DNA from 3 places in the Cupriavidus sp. DB3 genome. Region 2 is predicted to be linked to each of the others. Evidence: predicted binding sites of a transcription regulator. Region 2 holds the regulator's gene; each other region holds the start of a gene.
The links. Region 2 encodes LexA, which represses DNA repair genes until DNA is damaged. Its sites were predicted from a motif close to ACTGTATNNNNATACAGT; they were not measured.

Region 1 (6,456 bases), on a different contig from region 2:
GGCCCCGCCACCGTTGCGCTCGACGTGACCGCCAGCCTGCGCCTGTTCGGCGGCCATCGCGCGCTGTGCCGCGCGGTGCGCGCCTGCATCCGCAGCCTCGGCACCTTTGCGCAGATCGGCTGCGGCACCACCGCCCATGGCGCCGCGTGGCTGGCCGCGATGCCGCTGCGGCTCGGACGCCGCGGCCAGGTGCTGCGCCCCGCGCGGCGCGCGGTGCGCAGCGAGCGGATGGCGCGGCTGCTGGACCGGCTGCCGGTCGAGATGCTGGCGAGCCTGGCCGATCCGCGCTGGCTCGATGGCATCGGTTGCCGCACCGTCGGCGAGGTCCGCTGGCTGCCGCGCGCGGGCCTGCAGCGCCGGCTCGGCACGGAGCTGCTGGCGCGGCTGGACCAGGCCTATGGCGAGAGCCCGGCGCGCCTGGGCTGGTTTACCGCGCCGCCGACCTTCGCCGAACGGATGGAATTGCCGGGGCGCACCGAATCGGCCGCCGGCGTGCTGGCCGGCGCCCAGCGCCTGCTGCAGGCGGTGGCCGGCTGGCTCACGGCGCATCAGGCCGGCGTCACGCGCTTCGTGCTGCGGCTCGAACACGAACGCCAGCGGCGCGACGCCGCCATCGCCGCCACGCCGGTGACGGTCAGCCTGGCCCAGCCCAGCCGCGATCCGGTGCATCTGTCCAGGCTGCTGCAGGAAAAGCTCGACCGGCTGCAGTTCGAGGCGCCAGTGGTCGGCCTGATGCTGAAGGTCGACACCGTGGCCGAATGCCTGCCGCAGAGCGACACGCTGTTCCCCGAGCCCGGCGGCGGGCAGGCCGAACTCGGCCGCGTGCTCGATACCCTGGTGGCGCGGCTGGGCCGCGAAAACGTGTTGCAGCCGCATCCGCTGGCGGACCATCGGCCCGAATGCGCCAACCGCTGGCGGCCTGTCGACGAAGCCGGCACGGGCCTCGCCGCGTCGCCGCGTGCTTCGGCGCCAGGAGTTTCACCACCGCGAGTTTCGGTGTCGAGAATTTCGACGGCGCAAGTTTCGGGCGTTTCGGCACCGGCTTCGACACCGGTTTCGGTACCGGCTTCGGCCGATGCCGCCTTGCCCGACCGTCCGCTGTGGCTGCTGGAGCCGCCGCTGCGCCTGCCGGTGCGCCGGCATCGCCCCTGCCACGGCAGCCCGCTGACGCTGCTGTCCCGACCCGAACGCATCGAGTCAGGCTGGTGGGACGGCGCCCTCGCCACCCGCGATTACTTCATCGCCGAACGCGGCGACGGCCTGCGCTGCTGGATCTACCGCGAACGCCCCGGACGCGAGGGAGAGGAGGAGGGGGAGTACCGGTGGTTTTTGCATGGGTTGTTTGGCTAAGGACAGCGCATATGCCGAAAACGATAGCTCCGCTCCCCATCTGTTGGACGCCGGCGAGAGAGAAATAGCCTCCTTCGGGGGGCCATCGTTTTTTCTGTGGCTGGGGCAACGGGACGGACGACGACAAGGCACGCAGGCTCGCACCGCAATTCATCTTGCCTTCACGCTTGCCGATACTGTATAAACATACAGTATCCATCCCAGGCATTCCCCTCGCAGTGCTGTGTCCCAAGCTCCACCCCAGTCCCCGTTTTCCGCATCTTCGTTGCCGCCATCGCTCGCCTCGCTGCTGCTTGGCAGCCTGCCGGACTACGCGGAGCTGCACTGCATTTCCAACTTCACCTTCCTGACCGGCGCCTCCCATCCGGAGGAACTGATCGAACGGGCGCTGGCGCTCGGGTATCGCGGGCTGGCGTTGACCGACGAGGCGTCGGTGGCCGGCACGGCGCGGGCGCATCACGCGCTGAAGACCCTGCGCGAGCGGACTCGCGAGGCGGTGGAGCGCAGTGCGGCGCGGCTGGCGAGGATGGCGGCGGGCGGCGCTGCCGATGACACGGACGACGATGACGAGGACGACGATGACGACAACGAAATGTGGCTCGCGGCGCCATCGTCAGGCCCGGGGGCAGCCGCTGCCGTGGCCGATTCGCCGGCAGGCGGGGCGGTCCAGCCGGAGTTCCTGCGCCGGCATGCGCGCCTGCTGGCCCGGGCCGAGGCGGCCGAAGCCTTCCGGCTGCTGATCGGCAGCCGCATGACGCTGCAGGCGGGCGAGGGCGGCCTGGGTTTGCGGCAGCGGGGTGACCCGTCCGAAGTCCCATCCGAAGTCCCATCCGAAGTCCCATCCGAAGTCCCGTCCGGTATCCGGCTGATCCTGCTGGCGCAGGACCGCGAAGGGTTCGGCAATCTGTGCGAGCTGATCACGCTCGGACGCCGGCGGGCCGACAAGGGCAGCTACCAGCTGTACCAGCACGACATCAGCGATCCCGCTCCGGAGGAAGCGCATCTGCGCGGCATGCCGCATTGCCTGGCGCTGCTGCTGCCGGACTACTGCGCCGACCCGGAGACGCTGCGCGCCCAGGCGCAATGGTGCCGCGCGATCTTCGGCGAGCGCGTCTGGATCGCGCTGGAACTGCTGCAGGAACATGCCGACGCGCTGCATCGCGAGCGGCTCGAAGCGGTGGCCGCCGACACCGGCGTGCCGCTGGTGGCCGCCGGCGCGGTGCAGATGCATGTGCGCTCGCGCAAGCCGTTGGCCGATGTGCTGACCGCGATCCGGCTGGGCCAGCCGCTGGGCGCCTGCGGCATGGCGCTGGCGCCCAATGCCGAGCGCCATCTGCGCATGCGGCAGCGGCTGTCGCGGCTCTATCCGCGCGAGGCGCTGGCGCAAACGATCAAGATCGCCCAGGCCTGCGACTTCTCGCTCGATACGCTGCGCTACGAATATCCCGAGGAACTGGTGCCGAAGGGCCATACGCCGAGTTCGTACCTGCGCCAGGAGACGATGGCCGGCGCCGCGCAGCGCTATCCCGACGGCGTCCCCGCCACGGTGCGGCAGCGGCTGGAGGACGAGTTCGCGCTGATCGAGGAAAAGGGCTACGAGCATTTCTTCCTGACGGTCTACGACATCGTCCGCTTTGCCCGCGGCAAAGGCATCCTGTGCCAGGGCCGCGGCTCGGCTGCGAACTCGGTGGTCTGCTACTGCCTGTACATCACCGAGGTCAGCCCCGAGCAGACCAATCTGCTGTTCGGCCGCTTCATTTCGCGCGAGCGGGACGAGCCGCCCGATATCGACGTCGACTTCGAGCACCAGCGGCGCGAGGAGGTGATCCAGTACATCTACCAACGATACGGCCGCCATCGCGCCGCGCTGGCGGCGACGCTGATCACCTATCGCGCCCGCAGCGCGCTGCGCGACGTCGGCCGCGCGCTCGGCATCGACCCCGGCGTGGTCGAGCAGGTGGTCAAGGGGCAGGCGTGGTGGGAGAGCGGACACAGCTTCGTCGAACGCATTTCGCGCTACGGGCTCGACCCCGATTCGCCCGCGGTGCGCCAGTGGGCCAGCCTGGTGATGCAGCTGCGCGGCTTTCCGCGCCATCTGTCGCAGCACGTCGGCGGCTTCGTGATCGCGCGCGACAAGCTGTCGCGGCTGGTGCCGATCGAGAACGCGGCGATGGAGAACCGCAGCGTGATCCAGTGGGACAAGGACGATCTCGAATCGCTGGGCCTGCTCAAGGTCGATGTGCTGGCCCTGGGCATGCTGACCGCGATCCGCCGCGCGCTGGCGATGATCCCGAATCCCGCGCATCCGGAGCTGCCCTGCCGCATGGAGGACATTCCGCAGGACGACAAGGACACCTACGAGATGCTGTGCAAGGCCGACACCATCGGCGTGTTCCAGGTCGAGTCGCGCGCGCAGCAGTCGATGCTGCCGCGGCTGCAGCCGCGCAAATACTACGACCTGGTGGTCGAGGTCGCGATCGTGCGGCCGGGGCCGATCCAGGGCGGCATGATCCATCCCTATCTGAAGCGGCGCGAGATGGTCCGCCGCACCGGCAAGCTGCCGACCTATCACAACGAGGTGATCCGCCGCGTGCTGGGCCGCACGCTGGGCGTGCCGATCTTCCAGGAGCAGGTGATGCAGCTGGCCATCGACGCGGCCGGCTTCACGCCGGGCCAGGCCGATCAGTTGCGCCGCTCGATGGCCGCGTGGCGGCGCAAGGGCGATCTGAAGCGCCACCAGGACGCGCTGATCAAGGCGCTGACCCGCAACGGCTATCCGGAGGCGTTCGCGCAGGCGATCTGCAAGCAGATCGAGGGCTTCGGCGAGTACGGCTTCCCGGAAAGCCATGCCGCCAGTTTCGCCAAGCTGGTCTATGTCAGCGCCTGGATCAAGCGACATCATCCCGCGGCCTTCCTTTGCGCCCTGCTGAACAGCCAGCCGATGGGTTTCTATTCGCCGTCGCAGCTGGTGCAGGACGCGCGCCGCCATCGAGTCAGGTCGCTGCCGCCCGACGTGACGGTCAGCGGCTGGGAAAGCGTGCTGGAGAACGATGCGGTGCGGCTCGGCCTGAACCGGGTCAAGGGCATGCGCGAGGCCGCCGCGCTGCGGATCGAACAGGCCCGGCTCGAGCGGCCCTTCGCCAGCGTCGAGGACCTGGTGCTGCGCGCCGGCCTCGATCGGCACGATATCGACGTGCTGGCCGCGGCCGATGCGCTGCGCTCGCTGGCCGGCCATCGCCGCCAGGCCCGCTGGCAGGCCCGGGCCGCGGCGGTGCAGGCCGCGCATCGCGATCTGCTGCACAGCGCGCCGCCGGCCGAGGGTGCGCTCGCGCTGCCGGCGCCGAAGCTGGGGCAGGAACTGGTGGACGACTACGCCAGCCTGGGGCTGTCGCTGAAGGCCCATCCGCTGACGCTGCTGCGCCGGCGGCTGGCGGGGATGGGCTATGCCACCGCGCGCGACCTGGCCGGGCTACCCAATGGGCGGCGCGTGCGCGCCTGCGGCATCGTCACCGTGCGCCAGCGGCCCGGCACCGCCAGCGGCACGATCTTCTCGTCGATCGAGGACGAGACGGGTTCGATCAACGTGATCCTGTGGCCCGACCTGGTCGACCGCCAGCGCAAGGAGGTGCTGGGCGCGGCCTTGCTCGGCGTGGTCGGTACCTGGCAGCGGCAGGGCGAGGTCCGGCATCTGATCGCGCAGGAACTGGTCGACCTCAGTCCGCTGCTGGGCCGGCTGGTGGCGGGCAGCCGGGATTTTCACTGAATCACCAAAGCCACCGAACCCGCGCCTTCGCGGGGACGACGCGGATCAGGCGCGGATCATGCGCGCATCATGCGATATCGGCCACCATGCTGTCGTCCCCGCGAACGCGACGACCCGGTGTCTTCAAACTTCTCCACGCGGCCCCGTGAAAGCCGGTCCCAGTGGCCGCAACCGCAATCCCGCCGGCAGCTTCTTCCACGGCAGGTCGGCCGGATCGGCCAGCAGCGGACCCGGCGCCTTGGCCACCAGCACCGCCTCGGCGATCGGCTGGAAGTCGGCGCGGAAATGCACCGAGCTCTTGTTGACCAGGATCTTCATCCGCTCGGGCTCGACGCCGGCCATCCGGTACAGATTGCGATCGAGCATCTGGGCCTTGCCGGCGCTGACCACCACCTGCACGCCGCCGATCGTCAGCCGCGCCGCCGGGCCGACGTCGACGTCCATGCCCTTCATCATCGGACCGTCGAAGCGGCAGCGGCCGTCGGACAGCTGCGCGACGCGGAAGGTGGCCTCGAACGGCGCGTCGCCCGGTACGCCGGACTGGCCGCCGAGCGCAATCGTGATGTCGCTGCCGACACCGGCGGCATGCGCGGCGCGCACGGCCTCGGGATCGACGATCAGCCCGATCGCGGCATCGGTGGCGCCGGCGCGCACCAGCGCGCGCAGCATGCCGGTCGTGTTCGAGTCGCCGCCGGCGCCGGGGTTGTCCTGGGTGTCGGCGATCACCACCGGGCGGCTCGCCGCTTGCGACAGCCGCATCGCTTCCTGCACCGCCTCGTCCGGCGTCAGGAAGGGCACCGCCCACTGCGCCTCGCGCGCGACCACGGCGTCGGTCAGCGCGGCGACCGCCTGCTCGATGCGCGCCGCGTCGTCGCCATAGCCCCACACCACGCCGCCGCATTCGGCGAAGTCCGCCGCCGGGAAGCCCGGCGTGAACGACAGCGACACCACGCCGTCCAGTTCGCGTTCGAGCTCGTCGAGCAACGCGTAGATGCCGCGCGCCGGTTCGAGGAAGGTGCACTGGCCGTTGATCGGAATCAGGAAGGGCAGGCGCCGCGCGGCACGATGCAGCGGGCGGCTGTTGCCCGCGGCGAGCAAGCGTTGCAGCAATTGCGCCGCGCGCGCGCCGGTGTCCGCCATGTCGACGTGCGGATAGGTGCGGTAGGCGACCAGCGCATCGGCGCTGTCCAGCATGCGCTGCGTGACATTGGCATGCAGGTCGAGGCTGGCGACGATCGGCACGCCGGCGCCCACCACCGCGCGCAGCCGCGCCAGCAGCTCGCCTTCGCCGTCGTCGTGCGCGTCGGTCACCATCGCGCCATGCAGGTCCAGATAGATCGCGT
Region 2 (6,456 bases):
TTGCCGGCCACCTGCAGCATCTCGTAGACCGTGATCACGTCGGCCGGCTTGGTGTCCGAGATCAGCCGCGCGATGCTCTGGAAGATCATCCGGTGGTCGAAGCGATAGAAGTCCGCCTCTGACAGGAAATCGGCGATGCGGTCCCAGGCCGCGTTATCCAGCAGCAGGCCACCCAGCACCGATTGCTCGGCCTCGATGGAATGCGGCGGGACTTTGAGATTGTCGAGTTGGGGATCGGCGACGGGCGCGTTCATGGGGGGCAATTATAGCGGCCCGCCCGCGCATGGCCGAGCGAATCTCGGCCGGCGGAGGACCCGATGATGGTGGCGCCGCGCACAACGCGCATGCGTGCGGGCGCCACAAAGAAAAAAGGCAGAAGCGGCTGTCAGCCTGCTCCTGCCTTTTGCTGGCCTGGCCGGGCCGCGGCGGCGCGAACGGATGTCGCGCCGGTCGCGGCCGGCAGGCTTAGACGTGCTCGCCCAGCACCGAGACGGTGATGTCGACCGCGACGTCCGTGTGCAGCGACACGCTGATCGGATAGTCGCCGACCATCTTCAGCGGACCGTTCGGCAGACGAACCTGCGCCTTCTCGACCTTGAAGCCCTGGCCAGCCAGCGCTTCGGCGATGTCGGCGTTGGTCACCGAGCCGAACAGACGGCCGTCCACGCCCGACTTCTGCGTGATCTGGACGGTCAGGCCGCTCAGCTTCTCGCCTTCGGCTTGCGCGGCGGCCAGCTTCTCGGCGGCGGCCTTTTCCAGCTCGGCGCGCTTGGCCTCGAACTCGGCGATGGCGGTCTGCGTCGCGCGGCGGGCACGCTTGGACGGGATCAGGAAGTTACGGGCGTAACCATCCTTGACGCGAACGATGTCACCCAGGTTGCCCAGGTTGACGACTTTTTCCAGCAGAATGACTTGCATCGTGTTTTCTCCTTAGCGACCAGGCGATCAGTTCTTGTGCAGGTCGGTGTACGGCAGCAGCGCCAGGAAGCGGGCGCGCTTGATTGCCGTGTCGAGCTGACGCTGATAGTGCGCCTTGGTGCCGGTCAGACGAGCCGGCGTGATCTTGCCGTTGTCGCCGATGAAGTCCTTCAGCGTGTCCAGATCCTTGTAGTCGATCTGTTCGACGCCGGCCACGGTGAAGCGGCAGAAGCGCTTGCGCTTGAAGAGCGGGTTCTGCTGCTGGAAGCGCTTCTTGTTCTTGTTGTCACGTTTGACGAATGCCATGGTTCAATCCTTTACGAATGCTTTACATCCAGTGATGTGAAAGACGAGAGCCTTGCTGTTGCGGTGCCTGCGGGCAAGAAAGCCTTCGCAGTCGAGCACCGTGCCGAGCGGCGTGCGCTCCAGGTGCTGGCCGACCGGACCGACGCCCATCGCGGCGATCGCGAACTCGACCTGCCGCGGCGTCTGCGCTTCGACCACCTCGCCGCCGTATTGCAGAAGGCAATTGACGACGGGGATGCCGGCCGGCGTGTAGCGCAACGCGTCGCGCTCGACGAGGGTGGCGTGCAGCCTCAGCTGGTTCATCGCGCCACCGCCTCTCGCATGCCGCCCCGGTCATGCCGGAGCGAACCGCACACAGCAGACCGCACTCAGGCGGCCTGGCCTTCGCTGGTTTGCTGCGAAGCCTTGCGGGCTTCTTCGCGCTGGACTTCCTTCATCATCGGCGACGGGCCGGTCTCGGCCTTCTTCGTCTGGACGATCAGGTGGCGCAGCACGGCGTCGTTGAACTTGAACGCGTGCTCGAGCTCAGCCAGCGTGTCCTTGCCGCACTCGATGTTCAGGCAAACGTAGTGAGCCTTGGCCAGCTTCTGGATCATGTAGGCCAGTTGACGACGGCCCCAGTCTTCCACGCGGTGCACCTGGCCGTTCTGCGACGTGACCAGCGTCTTGTAACGCTCGATCATGGCCGGCACTTGCTCGCTCTGGTCCGGATGGACGATGAATACGATTTCGTAATGACGCATTGACGCTCCTTTTGGGATAAGCCGCCCGGGCGCCAAGTCCGGTGCAGCAAGGGTTAAATAGCCCGCGAGTATAGCCCGGAACGGCCACGGCGGCAAGCCGCATGAGGTCCCGGCTGGATCTGCGGCGCTCCGGCTTGCGCCGCCAGCCTCAGATCAGCGCGAAGAACTGCTGCAAACGCACCGGATCGCCGGCCAGCGCGGGATCGGCGCCAAGCGCCAGCAGCAGCGCGACCCGGGCCTTGTACGGATTCAGATCGCCGGCTGATACGAACGCGCCCGCCGACGGATTGGGTTGCGCCGGCGCGATCACATTACCGGCACCGGTGCGCGTGCTGCGCACCACCGCGACACCGGCGCGCGCCGCGTCGGCAAGCGCTGCCACCAGCGTCTCGTGGATCGATCCATTGCCGGCCGCCGCGACCACCAGGCCCCGCACTCCGCTGGCGACCAGCGCATCGACCACCACGCGGCCCGGCTGCGCATAGCTGGCGACGATCTCGACCGCGGGCCAGTCCTGCGGCAGCGGCAGGGCCTGCCGGGGCAGACGCAGCGGCGCACGCGTGAAGCGCACCAGCGCGTCCTGCACCAGCCCGATCGGCCCGGTGCCCGGAGAGGCGAACGCGTCGACGGCCGAGGTGTGCGCCTTGACCGCGTCGCGTCCTGCATGAATCTCCTGATTGATGACCACCAGCACGCCCTTGCCCGCCGCGTCAGGATGCGCCGCGACGCGTACGGCATCGAGCAGGTTCAGGGGGCCATCGGCCGACAGCGAGGTCGCCGGCCGCATCGCCGCGGTCAGCACCACCGGCACGCTGGCCACGCCGGCAAGATGCAGCAGCATCGCCGTTTCTTCGAGCGAATCGGTGCCGTGCGTGATCACGATGCCGGCCACGTCGTCCTGCGTGGACCAGTGGTGGACCCGCGCCGCCAGCCGCGCCCACAGGCCGAACGACATGTCCTTGCTGTCGATCTGCGCGACCTGCTCCGCCTCGATCCGCGCGACGTCCTTCAGCGCCGGGACAGCCTCGAGCAGCGCCGACACCGGCACGGTCGCCGCCTGATAACGCGCGCTGCTGGCGGCGCTGGACGAGGAACCGGCGATGGTGCCGCCAGTGGCAAGAACGATCACGCGAGGCAAGGTCATGGGCACGAGATATCCGTAAACAGGCGGCGATTGTACCCGCCGCGACGGCCCGCTCCCCTACGGTCTTGCCCTGCCCCGCGGCCCGACCGTCCGGCCCCGAAAGTGGACGAGGATGCAAATTCCTCTTGCACTTCGATCGATACTGTATAAAATCACAGCACACTGTTCAAACGTACAGTGTTGCACATGGCGGCCACCGACGGCCTGCACGCTTCGCAGCGCGCGCCACCGGCCGGACCGCCACCGGATACAACAACACGGACAAGCCATGGCGACTCTGACACCCCGGCAGCAGCAGATCTTCGACCTGATCCGCAATACCATCCGGCAGACCGGCATTCCGCCGACCCGCGCCGAGATCGCTGCGGAATTCGGCTTTTCGTCGCCGAACTCGGCCGAAGAACATCTGCGCGCGCTGGCTCGCAAGGGCGTGATCGAGCTGACGCCCGGCGCCTCGCGCGGCATCCGGCTCAAGGTCAATCGCAGCGACTCCGAAATGCCGGACCAGTTCTCGCTGCCGATGGCCGGCGTGATGCAGCTGACGCTGCCACTGGTCGGCCGTGTCGCCGCCGGCAGCCCGATCCTGGCGGCCGAGCATATCGACCGGCAATACCAGGTCGACGCCTCGGTCTTCGACGAACGCCCCGACTACCTGCTGCGCGTACGCGGCATGAGCATGCGCGACGCCGGCATCTTCGATGGCGACCTGCTCGCGGTCAAACGCGCGCAGGATGCCGCCAACGGCAAGATCGTGGTGGCACGCATCGGCGAGGACGTGACCGTCAAACGGCTCAAGCATCGCGGCGACGCGATCGAGCTGATCGCCGAGAACCCGGACTTCGCCAACATCATCGTGCGGCCCGGACGCGAGGAATTCTCGCTTGAAGGCATCGCCGTCGGACTGATCCGCCAGTCCGGCTTCTAGCCCAACGAAGCAATCCGGCAGGCGCCGCCGCCTTGGCGCCAACCTCAGTCATGCAGCCACACGAGCCGCAGGGCCCCGTGTTGCCGCAAGACTTCCGCTGACGCCTTACCGAAGAGGACCACCATGCTGCAAGCCGACCGCTCCCTGACCCGCTACCCCGTCAAGCCCACGCCGTTCCGCCAGTCCAAAGGTGTCCGCATCTACCAGGGCGCGCAGCGCCGCACCATGGTCGGCAGCATGGCCGCGATCTGCCGGATGCTCGAACTCGATCAGCCGGGGGTGAAGTTGAATGCGTGAAGTTGAACGCGTGAAGTTGATCGCGTGCGGTTGAGCGCGGGAGGTCTGGCGCGTGAATTCGAACGTGCGAGGCAAGCCGCGTTCGTGCGATCGCAGCGACAAGATCGACTGCGTTGAGCGCCTGCGCGCGCGTCCGCGCGAGACGCGGGATATGGCAGCCCGATCGAAAGCGACGGCTCTCGCGCATCGCAACAAACCTTTACAACTCGGACCGTGAATTCGTTGAGGCATGGCCTAGCCTGTTCCCATGCTTTTCGAAGGAGACGGCCATGCCTTCGTCAGACGACACCGTCAAGCTGCTTCGCCCCGGTCGCCGCACCATGAACTGGCACGACGTGGCGCTGATCGCAGCGGGTTGGATCGCCTTGTGCATGGGTGTCGGGTGGACGATCACCAAGGCCGCTGCAAGGCTGGTTTGAGGACCGACTTGAGGCGCTGGCCCGCCCGATGATGCTCGCCACAAAGCAAAACAGCCGCTCGATGAGCGGCTGTTTTGCATGGGATCTTGGGGTGGCTGATGGGACTCGAACCCACGACGACAGGAATCACAATCCTGGACTCTACCAACTGAGCTACAGCCACCGTAGCGCCGTCGTCAGTACTGCTCGACGGAAACCAAGATTATACAAACTTCGTTTGGCGATGGCTAGTACTACGCACAAAAATTTTCGTGCGTAGTCGAACGGCGCATCAGGACCAGCGGGCTTCGAGGCGGATCGCCTCGCGGATCGCCTCGATCGTTTCTTCCTCGGACTGATACGTACCAGGCAGTCTTCGGCTCCTGCCGTTCAGCACATCGGTCTGCAGTGCCGCGGCCGCGGCCGCATCCGTGCCGCGATGCCAGCAGTAGCGGGCGGTCCAGGTACCGTTCTGCAACCGCTCGACCACCCAGACGACGCGGAAGCCTTCGAACGCGACACCAAACAAGCCGTCTTCTTCCATTCCACCCTCCGAGGCCAGACCTTCTTGTCGTTTTTGGCTACATCTTGCCATCACCCGGTTGGGGGGTCACCTCTTTGCAGCAGGCAAACGAGAATGATTCGCGGGGACGTTGCTCGACGGCATCACGCCGGCAGCGGCAAGGCGGGAGGGAAACGGGGCGGACGGCGGAGGAAGGGAAAGCAGAAGACGGAAGCGGCGGGGAAATGCGGTGCAAAAAAAAGTCCGCACACGGCGGACTCTTAAACTCTTGCGATCTCAATGCCCTGAAGGCAATTGCAATGTAACTGTCATCGCCGCCAAGCACTATTCGGGTAAACGAAAGGACCGGCGACCGACCCCGGACACGCCCGGCTGCAGGACAAAAAAAGCCCGCACTAGGCGGGCTCCAAAATCAGTTGAAGAAAGCCCTGTATTCGAGGGCACAGACAGTTTAAGAAAATCGGAATCGGCTTGGCTATCTAGGGGAATCCCTTTCCTGGTGCCTGCCATCGCCTGCACTGGCGCGGAAAGTGGCTGCAACGCGGCGGCACGGCGGGTGCGGGACCATGCCCGATTCGAAATTAGAGTCTGCACTCCAATCGGCGGCGGCCATCTACCGCCGCTCGACCGCCGAGCGCCGACTGCTCGGCTGCCGATCACCTGTCACCGGTACCGGTCACCGGCTCCTTGTCACCGGCTCCTTGTCACCGGCTCCTTGTCACGGACTACCGGTCAGCGACTGCCTGTCAGCGACTGCCTCTCCAGCAACGGCCCCTCACCGACTGCCGACTCCCGACTCCCGACTGCCGACTCCCGACTCCCGACTCCCGACTCCCGACTCCCGACTCGGACTCCCGGCCGCCAATCATGCCGCCTGCAGCGGCCGCTCCGCATGCAGGTGGCTACGCGCCTCCTCGAACAGCGCATCGACACCGTCCCGCGTGCGGATTGCATTCATCCGGCGCGCGTCGGACAGCACACGCCGCCAGCCCCGCCCGCCGGGCACGCCGCGATACAGGCCGAGCATATGCCGCGTCGCCGCGCCCATATAACCGCCCCGCTCCACCAGATCGCCGATATAACGCTGCATCGCCAGTTCGGCGTCGAGACGTGAAGGCGACGGCGCGGTATCGCCGTAGTAGCGGCGATCCACCTCCGCCAGCAGGAACGGCTGGTGATAGGCCTCCCGACCGATCATCACG
Region 3 (6,456 bases), on a different contig from region 2:
GCGAGGAAATAGGCCGACGACAGCAGGCCCAGGTCGGCGTTCGACAGCCGCATGTCGGCGATCAGCTCGGGCGCGATCACCGCGTTGATGGTGCGCAGCGCGTACGACAGCACATAGGCCGCGGCGAAGCAGGCGAACACCAGCGCGCCCTCGCTACGCCGCAGCAGCGAGGACGGCCGCATGGACAGTCCGATGCGGTTGCTGCGCGAGCCGGTACGGGGACGCATCAGAACGGGTGGAAGCCGCCCAGGAACTGCTCGACCTGCTCGGCCTGGCGGTGGTCGCGCGCGGCATCGCCGGCCTCGAGCACGACCGCCTGGTAGACCTTGGTCCCCTTGGCGACCAGCCGCGCGGTCAGCCGGCGCGGCGCCTTGTCCTGCGGCGAGACGCCAGCCACGCGGATCTCGATGCCCTGCAGCGCCACCGGCGGCTGGGCCGACGACATCACCGTGACCGCGCGCGTCTGCACCGGCTCGGTCGGCGCGTTTCCCAGATTGGCCAGCAGGCCGGACTGCATCGCCGACAGCGCCTCGGCGCGCAGCGCGGCGTCGTCGCTGGGCAGGCTGACCACGCCGACCGCGAACAGCGTCTCGTCGACGCGGGCCGCCTCCATCGTCATCGGCAGCTTGCGGCCCGCGATCGCGACATCACGCGCGGCGCTGGTCGGCTTGCCGGGATAGAGCGCGGCATAGCCGCCCTCGTTGGACTGGATGGTCCGCCAGTCGTAACGCGGCGAGCAGGCGAGCAGCGCGGCCACCGCCAGGCCGGCGCAATACCGGGCCGGCCGGCGGAGGAACGAAAGGCGAGACATCGGGAAGCCTGAACGACGGGTGGAAGAAGACGGCCGATAAAGGGAACGAAGCGCCGCACCGGCAGGGGTGCGGCCAAGCCGCTATTATCGGGGATCAGGCACTGACGCAGTGTCTTTCTGATCTCGATATTTCATTATGGTTTTGGACTTCGCAGGTCGCCGCATGGGTTCGGCATGGCTCCGGGGCGCCGCCCTGGCGCTGCCGGCCGCCCTGTCGGCTGCCCTGACGGCCTCGCGATCTGCCGCGCTATCGGTCGCGCGATCTGCCGCGCTATCGGCCGCACTGTTCGTCGCCCCGTTTGTCGCCCTGCCCGTCGCCGGCCTGTCGCTCGCCCTTGCCGCGCCATCGGTCCAGGCGGCCAGCCCCGCGCACCTTCCGGCGGTCGCCGACCTGGCGGCGGAGACGCGCTCGGCCAGCCTGCGCGGCGAACCGCTGGTGGTGCTGGTGACGCTGCCGAACTGCGGCTATTGCGAAGCGGTACGGCGCAACTACCTGGGCCCGCAGGCCGCCGCCGGGCAGCTCGCGGCGCGCGAGCTCGACATGAGCGCCGCCACGCCGATCCGCGATGCCGACGGCCGTGCCACCACCGCACGCGCCTGGGCGCGCGAGCATGGCATCCGCTTCGCGCCGACGGTGCTGTTTCTCGACGGCAAGGGGCGCCCGGCCGCGCCGCCGCTGCGCGGCATGCAGCCGGACTTCTACGGCGCCTATCTGGAACAGTCGCTCGACACCGCCCGCGCCGCGATGGCGGCTGCGGCCCGCGGGCGCTGACCCGCCGGGGGCCACCACGCGGCCCCGCCACGCCACGCCACGCCCGAGCCCGAGCCCGTGCCCGTCCTCGGGCTCGGCTCGGCTCGGCTCGGCTCGGCTCGGCTCGGCTCGGCTCGGCTCGGCTCGGCTCGGCTGGGGCTGGGGCTGGGGCTGGGGCTGGGGCTCGGGCTGGGGCTCGGGCTGGGGTTCGGGTTCGGGCGCGCGCTCAGCCTCGAGTTCGGGCTAGAGCTCGGGATCGGCGCCCTCGGCCACCTCGGCGCTAGAATGGCGTTTTCCCCTCCTTCGGTCGGCCCATCATGACTTCGTCCGCCTCCCAACCGGAACGTCCCGCCTCCCCCCGCAAGCGCTGGCCGCTGATCGTGGGCCTGCTGGTGCTGGTCCTGCTCGGCTGGTTCGGCTACCGGGCGCTGACGCCGGCCCAGCATGCGCCGCAGGCGACCTTCGTGCTGCTGTCCGGCGAGCGCGTCAGCACCGCGCAGCTGCAGGGCAAGGTCTATATGGTCAATTTCTGGGCCACCAGCTGCACCACCTGCGTCAAGGAGATGCCGGACATGGTCCGCACCTACCAGCAGTTCAAGGACAAGGGCCTGGAGTTCGTCGCGGTGGCGATGAGCTACGACCCGCCGATGTACGTGACCAATTTCACCGAGACACGCAAGCTGCCGTTCAAGGTCGCGCTCGATTCGGACGGCTCGGCGGCCAAGGCCTTCGGCGACGTGCAACTGACGCCGACCACCTTCGTGGTGGACAAGGACGGCCGCATCCTGAAGCGCTACGTCGGCGAGCCGGAATGGGACAGTCTGCACCGGCTGCTGGACGAGGCGCTGGCCAAGGCGGTCTGATGCGCTGACGGGGGAGGGGCTGCCCTCTCGCCCAGCCCCTCCCGCAAGCGGGAGAGGGGCGCAAACCCGCAGCGTCCCAACGGCGATTGGGTTCGCCCTCTCCCGCGGGCGGAAGAGGATCGGGGAGAGGGCATTCCCGGCGCAAGCTCCACCAAAAGCGCCCTTCAAGTCCCTTCCGCGATCCCCCGCTTGCCCAACACATCTGTATGGATATACAGTCTGCGGCGAACATTTCCGGTTTTCGCCCTCGCCCGCCCCTGTGTCCGCCGATCTCGCCCTCGCTCCCGCCGCAGCACTGTCCGATCCGATCGCTCCGAGCGTTCCGGCCGACTATCTCGCCGCGCTCAACCCCGAGCAGCGTGAAGCGGTCGAGCACGCCACCGACCGGCCGCTGCTGATCATCGCCGGCGCGGGCTCGGGCAAGACCAATACGCTGGCGCACCGCGTCGCGCATCTGCTGCTGGGCGGCGCCGATCCGCGCCGAATTCTGCTGCTGACGTTCTCGCGGCGCGCCGCGGTCGAGATGGGCCGGCGCGTCGAGCGCATCGTCGACCAGGCCTTCGCGGCCCGCAACGGCACCACCTCGTCGGCCAACCCGGGCCGCGCCGCGCTGCAATGGGCCGGCACCTTCCACGCGATCGGCGCGCGCCTGCTGCGCGAATACGCGGAGACGCTGGGCCTGTCGCCCTCCTTCACCATCAGCGACCGCGGCGACTCGGCCGACCTGATGAACGTGGTGCGGCACGACCTCGGCCTGTCGGCGCAGAACGCGCGCTTCCCGCGCAAGGAAACGTGCCTGGCGATCTATTCGCGCGTGGTCAACACCCAGTTGCCGCTCGAAGAGGTGCTGCAGCGCCAGTTTCCGCGCTACGCGATGTGGGTGGACGCGCTGCGGGCGCTGTTTGCCGGCTATGTCGAGGCCAAGCAGAAGCAGCAGGTGCTCGACTACGACGACCTGCTGCTGTACTGGGCGCAGGCGCTGGCCGAGCCGGCGCTGGCGCGCGACATGGGCGAGCGCTTCGACCATGTGCTGGTCGACGAATACCAGGACACCAATGCGCTGCAGGCCGCGGTCCTGCTGTCGCTCAAGCCCGACGGCCGCGGCCTGACCGTGGTCGGCGACGACGCGCAGTCGATCTACGCGTTCCGTGGCGCCACCGTGCGCAACATCCTCGACTTCCCGCACCGCTTCTCGCCGCCGGCGGGACAGGTCACGCTGTCGCGCAACTATCGCTCGACGCAGCCGATCCTGGCCGCCGCCAACGCGGTGATCGGGCTGGCGGCCGAGCGCTTCACCAAGGACCTGTGGTCCGACCGCGCCAGTGCCGAGAAGCCCGGCGTGGTGGTGGTGGGAGACGAGACCGAGCAGGCGCGCTTCGTGGTCGAGCGCATCCTCGCGCGGCGCGAGGAAGGGCTGGCGCTGATGGCGCAGGCGGTGCTGTTCCGCGCCGCCGACCACAGCGCGCAGCTCGAACTGGAACTGGTCCGCCGCAACATCCCCTTCGTCAAGTTCGGCGGGCTCAAATTCCTCGAGTCGACCCACGTCAAGGACATGCTGGCGGCGCTGCGCTGGCTGGAGAATCCGCGCGACCGCATGGCGGGCTTCCGCACGCTGCAGCTGATGCCGGGCGTCGGGCCCAAGACCGCCGCGCGCGTGCTCGACGGCCTGGAACTCGCCAGCGATCCGCTGTTCGCGCTCGAATCGTTCGAGGCGCCGCCGGCCGCGGCCGAGGCATGGGCGGAACTGGTCGCGCTGGCGCGCGAGGCGATGGCGCCCGCGGCGGCATGGCCGGTTGACTTCGAGCGCGTGCTGCGCTGGTACGAGCCGCATCTGGAACGCCTGCACGACGATGCCGCCGCGCGCGCCGCCGACCTGCAGCAGCTGGCGCGCATCGCCGCGACCTACGGCTCGCGCGAGCGCTTCCTGACCGAGCTGACGCTGGACCCGCCCGACGCTTCCAGCGACGAATCGGGCGTGCCGCTGCGCGACGAGGACTACCTGATCCTGTCGACCATCCATTCGGCCAAGGGCCAGGAATGGAAGGCGGTCTACGTGCTGAACGCCGTGGACGGCTGCCTGCCGTCCGACCTGGCCACCGGCACCACCGAGGAGATCGAGGAGGAGCGCCGGCTGCTCTATGTCGCGATGACGCGCGCACGCGACCATCTCGACATCGTCGTGCCGCAGCGCTTCTACGTGCATCAGCAGCCCGGCATGGGCGACCGCCACGTGTACGCGTCGCGCACGCGCTTCCTGCCCAATCGCGTGATGCCGCATTTCCACAGCCGCGCGTGGCCGCCGCCTCCGCCGGTCGACGCGGCGCCGCAGCGCGCGTCGCTGCCGGCGGTGGACCTGGCCGCGCGGATGCGCAATATGTGGCGGTGAGCCGGGCGTAGTGGTCGTAGGACCGTAGCAGCCGTAGTTGCCGCGCCGGCCGTAGTTGCCATAGGCGACGTAGCCGCCATGGCGTCCGCAGCAACCATAGGGGCCGTAGGCCGTAGCCGCCGTGCCCGTTATGCTGCGCTCGCGACGAGGGCCTCAAACCAGCGCCTCCTGTGCGCCATAGCTAACACCCACCGCGGCGTGGCGCTGCAGACGCCGCCGTGCGGTCGAAACGGCCCCCGGCTCGCCGTATAATTCCGAGCTTCCCACCGTTCCGACCGGCGCCAAGCCGCGCGCGCGGCCCAGCCGAGCGCGCCGCGCCCTCCCACGCATGAGCAGCTACTACCAGCACCACGTCTTCTTCTGCCTGAATCAGCGCGAGCCGGGCGAAAACTGCTGCGCCAACCACAACGCGAAGGCGATGCAGGAATACGCCAAGAAGCGTTGCAAGGAGCTGGGCATCGCCGGCGGCGAGGGACGGGTGCGGATCAACAAGGCGGGCTGCCTGAACCGCTGTGAACTCGGTCCGGTACTGGTGGTCTACCCGGAGGCCGTTTGGTACACATTCGTCGACGAGCAGGACATCGACGAGATCATCGACAGCCATCTGATCCACGGCAAGCCGGTCGAACGCCTGATGGTGGATCGCTGAGCGCCGCGCGCGCAGGCGCATCCGCATCCATCCGCCGCCCACGCCCACTTTCGTTTCGACCCCGGATTTCCGCCCTTCCTGCCATGAACGCGCATACCCAGGTACTCACCGTTGCCGGTCCCGCCGGCGCGATCGACGTCTCGGTCGACCTGCCGCAGGCCGCCCCGGTGCGCGGCCTCGCGCTGGTCGGCCATCCGCATCCGCTGTTCGGCGGCACCAAGGACAACAAGGTCGCGCAGACGCTGGCGCGCGCCTTCGTGCAGCTGGGCTACGCCACCGTGCGGCCGAACTTCCGCGGGGTCGGCGGCACCGCCGGCGAGCATGACAACGGCCAGGGCGAGCAGGACGATCTGCTGGCGGTGATCGACTGGATGCGCCAGCAGCGCGACTGGTCCGCCGACGCGGCAACGCTGCCGCTGGCGCTGGCCGGCTTCTCGTTCGGCAGCTTCGTCGTCAGCCATGTGGCGCGGCGCCTGGCCGAGGCCGGCACGCCCGCCGAGCGCCTGGCGATGGTCGGCACCGCGGCCTCGCGCTGGCAGGTCGCGCCGGTGCCGGCCGATACCATCGTGATTCACGGCGAGCAGGACGAGACCGTGCCGCTCGCCAGCGTGCTCGACTGGGCGCGGCCGCAGGAACTGCCGGTCACGGTGATTCCGGGCGCCGACCATTTCTTCCATCGCAAGCTGCATCTGATCAAGCAGCTCGTCGTCAATGCGTGGCAGCGCTGAGCCCGGGCATTGAGCGGGCGGCCATGGCAATCCGTGGCCGCCGTTCCTTGCCCTGCCGCCACGCCCGCGTGGCGGCGCGACGCTGCCCTTTCTCTCTTGTCGGAACCTGAAAACATGTTCAATCAAGCTTCGCCGCTGTTCTCCCACCGCATCGCCCACACCCTGCTGGCCAGCGCCGCCGTGCTCGCGCTCGCCAGCGCACCGCTGACGGTGCGCGCGCAGGCCGTGCCGATGCCGCAGGTGGCGGCCAAGGCGTGGATGCTCTACG

Region 1: K7G19_RS00805 (error-prone DNA polymerase) is a predicted target of LexA. The motif match lies at 1,526-1,543, and genes of this name have one in related genera.
Region 3: K7G19_RS16160 (ATP-dependent helicase) is a predicted target of LexA. The motif match lies at 2,627-2,644, and genes of this name have one in related genera.

The regions. Positions count from the first base shown of each region.
Region 1 is NZ_JAIZPL010000001.1:178,927-185,382, forward strand. Features, by position in the region: gene K7G19_RS00800 (DNA polymerase Y family protein) at 1-1,350, shown strand, start outside; gene K7G19_RS00805 (error-prone DNA polymerase) at 1,670-5,113, shown strand; gene K7G19_RS00810 (M81 family metallopeptidase) at 5,237-6,456, opposite strand, start outside.
Region 2 is NZ_JAIZPL010000006.1:146,743-153,198, reverse strand. Features, by position in the region: gene K7G19_RS20005 (replicative DNA helicase) at 1-254, opposite strand, end outside; gene rplI (50S ribosomal protein L9) at 466-918, opposite strand; gene rpsR (30S ribosomal protein S18) at 946-1,224, opposite strand; gene priB (primosomal replication protein N) at 1,228-1,527, opposite strand; gene rpsF (30S ribosomal protein S6) at 1,593-1,967, opposite strand; gene K7G19_RS19980 (asparaginase) at 2,116-3,111, opposite strand; gene lexA (transcriptional repressor LexA) at 3,380-4,036, shown strand; gene K7G19_RS19970 (hypothetical protein) at 4,160-4,333, shown strand; gene K7G19_RS19965 (hypothetical protein) at 4,603-4,752, shown strand; tRNA gene K7G19_RS19960 (tRNA-His) at 4,840-4,915, opposite strand; gene K7G19_RS19955 (hypothetical protein) at 5,024-5,275, opposite strand; gene dusA (tRNA dihydrouridine(20/20a) synthase DusA) at 6,120-6,456, opposite strand, start outside.
Region 3 is NZ_JAIZPL010000004.1:603,241-609,696, reverse strand. Features, by position in the region: gene K7G19_RS16180 (MFS transporter) at 1-227, opposite strand, end outside; gene K7G19_RS16175 (hypothetical protein) at 227-811, opposite strand; gene K7G19_RS16170 (thioredoxin fold domain-containing protein) at 975-1,583, shown strand; gene K7G19_RS16165 (TlpA disulfide reductase family protein) at 1,880-2,425, shown strand; gene K7G19_RS16160 (ATP-dependent helicase) at 2,685-4,811, shown strand; gene K7G19_RS16155 (ferredoxin) at 5,140-5,460, shown strand; gene K7G19_RS16150 (alpha/beta hydrolase) at 5,544-6,188, shown strand; gene K7G19_RS16145 (D-alanyl-D-alanine carboxypeptidase family protein) at 6,303-6,456, shown strand, end outside.